DNA from 2 places in the Diaphorobacter sp. JS3050 genome. Region 1 is predicted to be linked to the other one. Evidence: riboswitches for the same ligand, from Rfam matches in the RefSeq annotation. Region 1 holds a riboswitch; the other holds the start of a gene.
What was found. A riboswitch is a leader RNA that binds a small molecule or an ion and turns the genes downstream of it on or off. The one in region 1 is predicted to bind thiamine pyrophosphate.
Positions count from the first base shown of each region.

Region 2: linked by a shared signal. The riboswitch ahead of thiC (phosphomethylpyrimidine synthase ThiC) and the one ahead of HND92_RS11060 (FAD-dependent oxidoreductase) in region 1 are both predicted to bind thiamine pyrophosphate.

Region 1 covers NZ_CP053553.1:2,297,313-2,301,682, reverse strand. Annotated here, with positions in the region: gene HND92_RS11075 (thiamine phosphate synthase) at 1-141, opposite strand, end outside; gene HND92_RS11070 (thiazole synthase) at 144-956, opposite strand; gene thiS (sulfur carrier protein ThiS) at 968-1,165, opposite strand; gene HND92_RS11060 (FAD-dependent oxidoreductase) at 1,162-2,286, opposite strand; TPP riboswitch at 2,347-2,469, opposite strand; gene thiD (bifunctional hydroxymethylpyrimidine kinase/phosphomethylpyrimidine kinase) at 2,579-3,430, shown strand; gene HND92_RS11050 (SH3 domain-containing protein) at 3,497-3,895, opposite strand; gene HND92_RS11045 (NAD(P)/FAD-dependent oxidoreductase) at 4,232-4,370, opposite strand, start outside.
Region 2 covers NZ_CP053553.1:3,415,658-3,420,027, forward strand. Annotated here, with positions in the region: gene HND92_RS16330 (methyl-accepting chemotaxis protein) at 1-879, shown strand, start outside; gene thiC (phosphomethylpyrimidine synthase ThiC) at 931-2,775, opposite strand; TPP riboswitch at 2,877-2,986, opposite strand; gene HND92_RS16340 (hypothetical protein) at 3,020-3,196, opposite strand; gene lpxC (UDP-3-O-acyl-N-acetylglucosamine deacetylase) at 3,206-4,129, opposite strand; gene HND92_RS16350 (IclR family transcriptional regulator) at 4,169-4,370, opposite strand, start outside.

The DNA.
Region 1 (4,370 bases):
GGCTGCGCGGTACACGGGGTCTTCCACGGTTGTCGCCGGCATCGGCTGGGGCGGGAAGTCCGCAAACGCCGACGCATGGTGCTGGCGGATGGCTTGCTCCATGGCGGCTGCGGAAGGCAATGGCGCGGCGGCTTGCGGCATGCTCAGCCCTGCGCGTGGTGCCAGAACGGCGTGCCCAGCACGGGCGTGCTGGGTTGCGCCGCCTCCTGCGGTGTCATCGCGCCGGCCATGCGGGCGGCGCGGCCTGCGGCCACGGCATCGGCAAAGGCGCCGGCCATTTGCACGGGGTCGGTCGCCAGGGCCACGGCCGTGTTGAGCAGTACGCCGTCGTAACCCCATTCCATCACCTGGCAGGCGTGGGACGGCAGGCCGAGGCCGGCGTCCACGAGCAGCGGCACGTCCAGGCGCTCGCGCAGCAACTGCAGGCCATAGGGATTCACCGGGCCGCGGCCCGTGCCGATGGGCGCCGCCCACGGCATGACGGCCTGGCAGCCCACGTCCACCAGGCGCTGGCACAGCACCAGGTCTTCAGTGCAGTAGGGCAGCACGTAGAAGCCTTCGCGGACCAGTTGCTCGGCTGCCTGCACCAGGTTCAGCGTATCGGGCTGCAGCGTGTAGTCGTCGCCGATCAACTCCAGCTTGATCCAGGGGGTGTCGAAGACTTCACGCGCCATATGGGCGGTGGTGATGGCTTCCTGCAGGCTATGGCAGCCGGCGGTGTTGGGTAGCACCGGCACCTGCAGGCGCTTGAGCAACTCCCAGAAGCTGCTGCCGGATTCGGCCGGGTTGCTGCCCTGGCGGCGCAGCGATGCGGTGAGCATCGCGGGCCGCGCGCGCTGCACGGCGGCCTCCAGCACGGCGGGGGACGGATAGCGCGCGGTGCCCAGCAGCAGGCGGCTCTGGAACGCCTGGCCGTAGAGCACCAGTGTGTCGGGGGAAGAGGTAGGACTGTTCATGGGTGAAAGGCTCAACCGCCGGTGACCGGCGCAATGATTTCGATCTGGTCGCCGGACTGCAGGGCGTGCGCGGCATAGCGGGCACTGGGCACGAACTGCAGGTTCACGGCCACGGCAAACGGGGGCTGGGGTGCCAGGTGGGCCACGGCGTCGGCGACGGTGGCGCCATCGGGCAGTTGCACGGCGTTTTGGTTGATGAATACGTTCATGTGTGCAGCGCAGCTTCGCGGTCGAGCTGCAGCGAGAGGTCGAATTCAGGGGCGAGCTCGGATTGTCCCGTGTTCAGCACCTGCATGACCACATCGAGCATGGCCGGCGCGATCATGAAGCCGTGGCGATACAGACCGTTGACCTCCAGCACGCGATCCTGCACCACGCGCACGGCGGGCAGGTTGTCGGGCAGGGTGGGGCGGCAGTGGGTGGAGATCTCCAGGATACGCGCCTCGGCAAAGCCCGGGTGTACGGCGTAGGCGGCGCTCAGCAGCTCCAGCGTGGAGCGCACGCTGGCGGGCGACATGTCGTCGGATTCGATCTCGGTCGCGCCGATGACGAACACGTGGTTCTCCTTCGGTGCGATGTAGATCGGGTAGCGGGGATGCACGATGCGCGTGGGGCGCTGCAGCGTCACGTCGGGCGCGTGCAGGCGTACCACCTCGCCGCGCAGCCCGCGCAGTTGCGGCCATTGCGCACGCGCGCCCAGGCCTCGGCAGTCCAGCACCCAGTCGGGCTGGCCGGCCTGGCCGGGAGTGAAGTCGGCCGGCTGGCGCGCGCTGCCCCAATGCGTGACCACGCCCAACTGGTCCATGGTGGCGGCCAGCGCGGCCAGGGCCTGGCGGTTGTCCAATTGGCCCTCGCCGGGCAGGTACAGGCCCTGGTGGAAGCGCTGTGCGGCCGTGGGCTCCAGTGCGGCCACACCAGCGCTGTCCAGCGCCTGCATGCGCGGCAGCCCGGGCACCAGGCCTTGGGTCTGCTCGAACTTCAGGCGCATGCGCGCGGCTTCGGGCGCATCCTGGCGGTGCCACAGGATCAGCGTGCCGTCATGTTGGAAGTACACCGGTGCGGCCAGCGGTGCCAGCAGCTCGGGCCAGCGCGCCAGCGAGTGCACGCCCATGCGCACCACGCCGGGCTCGGCCACGATGGATTCGGCCAGGGGGGCCACCATGGCGGCGGCCACGTAGGCTGCGGCGCCTTCGGCGGCACGGGTGCCTGCCTCGTGCACCTCAACGGCGTGGCCCTGGCGGGCGAGTTCGACGGCCAGCAGGCGGCCCATGAGGCCCGCGCCCAGGATGGTGACGCGGGAGGAGGAGCGAAGGGTGGGGAAAGTGTGCATCGTGTCCGTGATGAAAGGCCAGGCCAAACAACCAAAGGACAAAACGGGAGCGCGCGGCGCGCCGATGCTGTTGAAACTCCCCACGCCAGCATGACCTGGATCGGGTGCTTAGGGTATTTCTCAGTCGCCTGCCGCTTTCGTCAACACGTTGTTAGTGCGGCGGGGACACCCCTGTTTCGTCCGTGGCCGGCATTACAGCACAGGGGTGGTGCCCCTGTTGTTGACGTGGCGCAGGCTCTGGCGTTGCCGCGGCTGCGTTGAATGCGCTGCGGCTTGGCCGATAATTTTTGCCATGAACCAAGAGACACAGACGCCCGGCGGTGGCCGGCGCTATGCGCGCGTGTTGACCATCGCGGGCTCGGACAGCGGCGGCGGCGCGGGCATACAGGCCGACCTGAAGACCTTCAGCGCCCTGGGCTGCTACGGCATGACCGCGATCACCGCCATCACCGCGCAGAACACGCGCGGCGTGACGGGCATCCACGGCATTCCGCCCGAGATGCTGCGCGCACAGATCGACGCCGTGGTCGAGGACATCGGCGTGGACGCGGTGAAGATCGGCATGCTGCATTCGCCCGAGGTGGTGCAGGTGGTGGCCGACGCGATTCTTCGCCATGGCTTGCCCAACGTGGTGCTGGACCCGGTGATGGTCGCCACCAGCGGCGACCGGCTGATTGCCGAGGAGACCGTGGGCACGCTGGTGCGCGCGCTGTTCCCGCTGGCCGCCGTGGTCACCCCCAACCTGGACGAGGCCGGCTGGCTGCTGGGCCGCGCCATTGCCGACGAAAGCGCGCTGGACGCGGCCGCCACCGACCTGCTGGCGCTGGGCGCGCGCGCGGTGCTGCTCAAGGGCGGGCATCTGCCGGGCGACCGGGTGGTGGATGTGCTGGCCCTGCCTGGCGACGAGCGCCACCGCCTGGAAGCTGCGCGCATCGTCACGCACAACGGCCACGGCACAGGCTGCACCTTGTCGTCGGCGATCGCTGCGCACCTCGCATTGGGCCAGCCGCTGGCGCAGGCGGTGCGGTTGGCCCGCCAGTACATTCTGGGCGCGATCGCTGCGGGGGCCGATGTGCGCACCGGCCACGGCCACGGGCCGCTCAACCATGGCTATGCGCCGGTGGCGCAGCGTGTGATCGAGTAACGGGCGGCTGAGGGAGCGCCGGGCACCGCGCGCGCACAGGCCCACACCGCCGCGGCACCCGAAATATCACCAGCCCCAGGTCAGGCGCCGGGCCACCCAGCCCTTTTGCCCGTCTTCGCGCTGCACCCGGGCCCAGCTGCCCGACTGGCCCAGGCTGCGCACCACCTCATGCTGCTGCAGCTTGCCCACGGTCTTGTGCTGCTGGCCGGGGCCGGCGCGCAGGTTGGCGACGCGTGCCGTCACCACGCGGTGCGGCGTCTTGCTGGTCAGCGGCGCGTACACCCAGCCGAGCGGCTCCTCGAAGTCCCGCACTTGGAGCCACCGGCCCTTGCGCTGCTGCACCTGCAGCGGATAGCCCCGGCCCAGCTCCCACAGCGTCGCCGAGCGGGTGCTGGGCTTCTCGCGTACGTTGACCGCATTGCCCTTGATGCTGACGAAATCGCGCGCCTGCACGCCGGCGGGCATGAGCAGGGGCAGGGCCAGCGTGGCGGCGGCCAGGGCTTTGGACAGGATGCGATGCGGCAGGGGCAGTGCGAAGGGCACGGGGTGATCTCCTTGGAGTTGGAACTGAGGGATGACAACCCCCAGGTGGAGGGCCGCCCGCGTGCGAAGTTCCGGCCGTTTCAGGCGCGAACCGATGGCCGAAACGTCAATTGCTATGAAAAATATAGCTGCCAGCGCACTATACAAGCCATTCTGAGACAGTTTTCTATTTGGAAACAAGGCAGAACGCGCGCTGCAAGCTCCTGCTTCAATAGCGCCCCGCGCATGCCGCAGGGCGCGCCGCGCCGTCGCCGCAGGTCAGCGGGCCGGGGCGACCCCCAGCCGGGCCTGCAGCCGTTCGCTGCTGGTGGTGTATTCCAGGGGCAGCTTGTGGCCCGCCTGCCGTTCAGCCTCGGCGAAGGCGGCGAGGGTGGCTTCGTGGAAGCCGCACAGGATC
Region 2 (4,370 bases), 1.1 Mb from region 1:
CGGGACGAAACCGGGCACATGCTGACGTCCCTGTCGGTCATGCAGTCCGCGCTGCGCAGCCTGGCGGGACAGGTGAGCACCTCTGTGCACAGCCTGCACACGGCTTCGTCCGAGATGGCCAACGGCAACGCCCACCTGTCCACCCGCACCGAGGAGGCCGCAGCCAGCCTGCAGGAAACGGCCGCCGCGCTGGAGCATGTGACACGCGCCGTTCAACAATCGGCCGAGACCGCCGAGCATGCCGAGGCACGCGCCGCACAGGCGGCAGCCACCGCGCACGAAGGCAGCAACGTGGTGACGCGCATGGAGCAGACCATGCAGCAAGTGGCCCACAGCGCGCACCAGATCGGCGACATCACGGGCATGATCGACTCGATCGCGTTCCAGACCAACATCCTGGCGTTGAACGCCGCGGTGGAAGCCGCACGTGCCGGCGAACAGGGCCGCGGTTTCGCGGTAGTGGCCAGCGAAGTGCGCAGCCTGGCGAACCGCTCGGCCGAGGCCGCGCGAGAGATCAAGGCGCTGATCCAGGCGTCCGTGCAGCAGGTGGATGCCGGCGCCACCCTGGCCGCTGATGCGGGGCGCACCATGGAGCAGGTGGTGGCGGCCATCCAGGACGCCGCGCGCACGATGGCCGACATACGCTCCAGCCACCATGCGCAGCAGCAGGACATCCTCTCCATCCACTCGGCGCTGTCGCGGCTGGACCAGATGACCCAGCAGAACGCGGCCCTGGTGGAAGAGTCCGCGGCCGCCACCGAGAGCTTGCGCGGCCAGGCCCATGAGCTGGCGGCGCAGGTCAGCCGCTTTCGCCTGCCGGGTGAACTGGCGCACGCACTGCCGTCGCCCATGCCCACCCGGCTGCTGGCCGCGGCCTGATACGGTCACTTGGAGCCGGCCTGGCATGACAGGCCGGCGGCTTTGCGTGGGTCAGTCGGCGCGGTGGATGGGCACGTAGAGCTCGCCGCCCGTGCGGTTGAACTCCTCTGCCTTGGACTGCAGGCCCTGTTGGGCGAATTCGCGCACTTCCTGCGTGATCTTCATCGAGCAGAACTTCGGCCCGCACATGGAGCAGAAGTGCGCCACCTTGGCGCTGTCCTTGGGCAGGGTCTCGTCGTGGTACTCCTTGGCCGTATCGGGGTCCAGGCCCAGGTTGAACTGGTCCTGCCAGCGGAAGTCGAACCGCGCCTGGCTCAGCGCGTCGTCGCGCGCACGGGCACCCGGATGCCCCTTGGCGACGTCTGCCGCGTGGGCCGCGATCTTGTAGGCAATGATGCCCTGCTTGACATCGTCGCGGTCGGGCAGGCCCAGGTGCTCCTTGGGCGTCACGTAGCACAGCATGGCCGTGCCCATCCAGCCGATCATGGCGGCACCGATGGCGCTGGCGATGTGGTCGTAGCCGGGAGCGATGTCAATGGTCAGCGGGCCCAGGGTGTAGAACGGCGCCTCGTGGCAGGTCTTGAGCTGCTCCGTCATGTTGGACTGGATCATGTGCATGGGCACGTGGCCGGGGCCTTCGATCATGGTCTGCACGTCGTGCTTCCAGGCAATCTGCGTCAGCTCGCCCAGCGTGTGCAGCTCGGCAAACTGTGCTTCGTCGTTGGCGTCCGAGGCGCAGCCCGGACGCAGGCCATCACCCAGGCTGAACGACACATCGTACGCCTTCATGATGTCGCAAATGTCCTCGAAGTGCGTGTAGAGGAAGCTCTCCTTGTGGTGCGCCATGCACCACTTGGCCATGATGGAGCCGCCACGGGACACGATGCCCGTGCGGCGCGCGGCGGTGAGCTGGATGTAGGCCAGGCGCACGCCCGCGTGGATGGTGAAATAGTCCACGCCCTGCTCGGCCTGCTCGACCAGCGTGTCGCGGAAGATCTCCCAGGTCAGGTCCTCGGCAATGCCACCGACCTTTTCCAGCGCCTGGTAGATAGGCACCGTGCCGATGGGCACGGGCGAGTTGCGCACGATCCAGTCGCGCGTGGTGTGGATGTTCTTGCCGGTGGACAGGTCCATCACGTTGTCGGCGCCCCAGCGGATGGCCCAGACGAGCTTCTCCACCTCTTCCTCGATGCTCGACGTGACGGCGGAGTTGCCGATGTTGGCGTTGATCTTCACCTTGAAGTTGCGCCCGATGGCCATGGGCTCCACTTCGGGGTGGTTGATGTTGGCGGGAATGATGGCGCGGCCACGGGCGACCTCGTCGCGCACGAACTCGGGCGTGATGATTTTCGGGATGCTCGCACCCAGCGGGTTGCCGGCCAGGCGCTGCTCGCGTGCGCCGTCCTGCATGTACTGCTGCATCCACTCACGGCGACCGTTCTCGCGCAAGGCCACGTATTCCATCTCGGGAGTGACGATGCCCTTCTTCGCGTAGTGCATCTGCGTGACGTTGGCGCCGCTCCTGGCGCGCAGCGGCTGGCGCTGCAGCGCCGCAGCCTCGGCGCGCAGCTGGGCCAGTCGGTCGCCATCCTCGGCCTTCTGGCCGTCGTCCAGCGCCTTGCGCACGCGACCCTCATAGCCCTCGGTGTCGCCGCGCGCGGCAATCCATTCGCCCCGCACGCTCGCCAGGCCCTTGCGCACGTCGATCTGCACGGCAGGATCGGTATAGGGGCCGGACGTGTCGTACACGCTCACCACTTCGCCGTTGGTGAGCTGAATGTCGCGCACCGGCACGCGCAGCCCGGGCTGGCTGCCGGCGAGGTAGGACTTGGTGGAAGCGGGAAAGGGTTCGCGCGTGAGCGCAAGCAGGCTGGCGAACTTGTCGGGGGCATTCATGGCGGGCAGCTCCTTCATCGGCGGGATGGATGGAATTGCTCCGCTATCGATCGGATGGACGGACGGAGCACGACCCTTCTTGCGGGTGTACCCGTTTCCCCCTATCCGACTGCAGCTCTTCTTACGCTGGCATGAACCAGATCAAGTTCGCGGTTCCGGCGGTCAGGTCCGCCATCTCAGCACGCCGTTACGTGCACCCCGGAGCGGGGCCGAGTATAGGCGACTTGACCGCCAGCAAGGTGCCTTACAGCAGACGCTCGAGGATCAGCACCAGGAAGAACATGGACGCCGCGATGACGGTCCACTTGACGGTCACGAGCCCGAAGCGCTTGTAGCGCTGCTGGCCCGTGGCCGCGAAGAAGGCGAACGACACGGCCGCCACGAGCAGCAGCAGCATGACGGCCCAGCGAAAGAGCAGCATGGCGGCCCGCTACCAGGCGCGCGCCGGCTGGGCGAAGCCCGTGGGCGCCTGGCGCTCGTTGTCGAAGCTCACGACCTCCCAGGCGTCGGGCTGGGCCAGCAACGCGCGCAGCAGCTGGTTGTTCATGCCGTGGCCCGAGCGGAAGGCGCTGTAGGCCGCCAGCAGCGGCTTGCCCACGAGGTACAGGTCGCCCATGGCGTCCAGGATCTTGTGCTTGGCGAACTCGTCGTCGTAGCGCAGGCCGTCGGCGTTGAGCACCTTGTAGTCGTCCATGACGATGGCGTTGTCCAGCCCCCCGCCCAGCGCCAGGCCGCTGGTGCGCAGCATCTCCACGTCCTTGGTGAAGCCGAAGGTGCGCGCGCGGGCGATGTCGCGCGCGTAGTTGCCGCTCCCAAGGTCGAACTCCACGCTCTGCCCCGTGGAATCGACGGCGGGGTGGGCGAAATCGATCTCGAAGCGCAGCTTGAAGCCGTGGTAGGGCTCCAGGCGCGCCCACTTGAGGTTGTGCCCCTCGCCCTCGCGCACCTCGACGGGGCGCGTGACGCGGATGAAGCGCTTGGGGGCGTTCTGCAACTCGACGCCCGCGCTCTGCAGCAGGAACACGAAGGACGCCGAGGAGCCGTCGAGGATGGGCACCTCCTCGGCCGTGATGTCGATGTACAGGTTGTCCAGCCCCAGGCCGGCGCAGGCCGACATGAGGTGCTCCACCGTGTGCACCTTGGCCCCGCCCGCGCCGATGGTGGAGGCCATGCGCGTATCGACCACGGCCGTGGCGGTGATGGGGATGTCCACCGGCTCGGGCAGGTCCACGCGGCGGAACACGATGCCCGTGTCCGGCTGGGCTGGGCGCAGCGTCAACTCGACCCGCTGGCCGCTGTGCAGCCCCACGCCGACGGCGCGGGTCAGGGTCTTGATGGTGCGTTGCTGGAGCATAGAAGCGAGATTTTAGTTGGCAGGCCCGCCCCTTGCTGCTCAGTATCCGAATAGGCGTATCGCCGGCGTCTGCAGTTCCTCCTCCAGGACCCGGAGGGCGGCTTCCTTGTGTTCGTCCGTCATTCTCGACGCATGGGTCGCCACGCTGATGGCGGCGACGTGGTCGGCCTGGACACGGATGGCGACACCGATGCCCACGGCGCCCGTCGTCAAGAGGTTCTCGCTTTCCGAATGCTGGAGC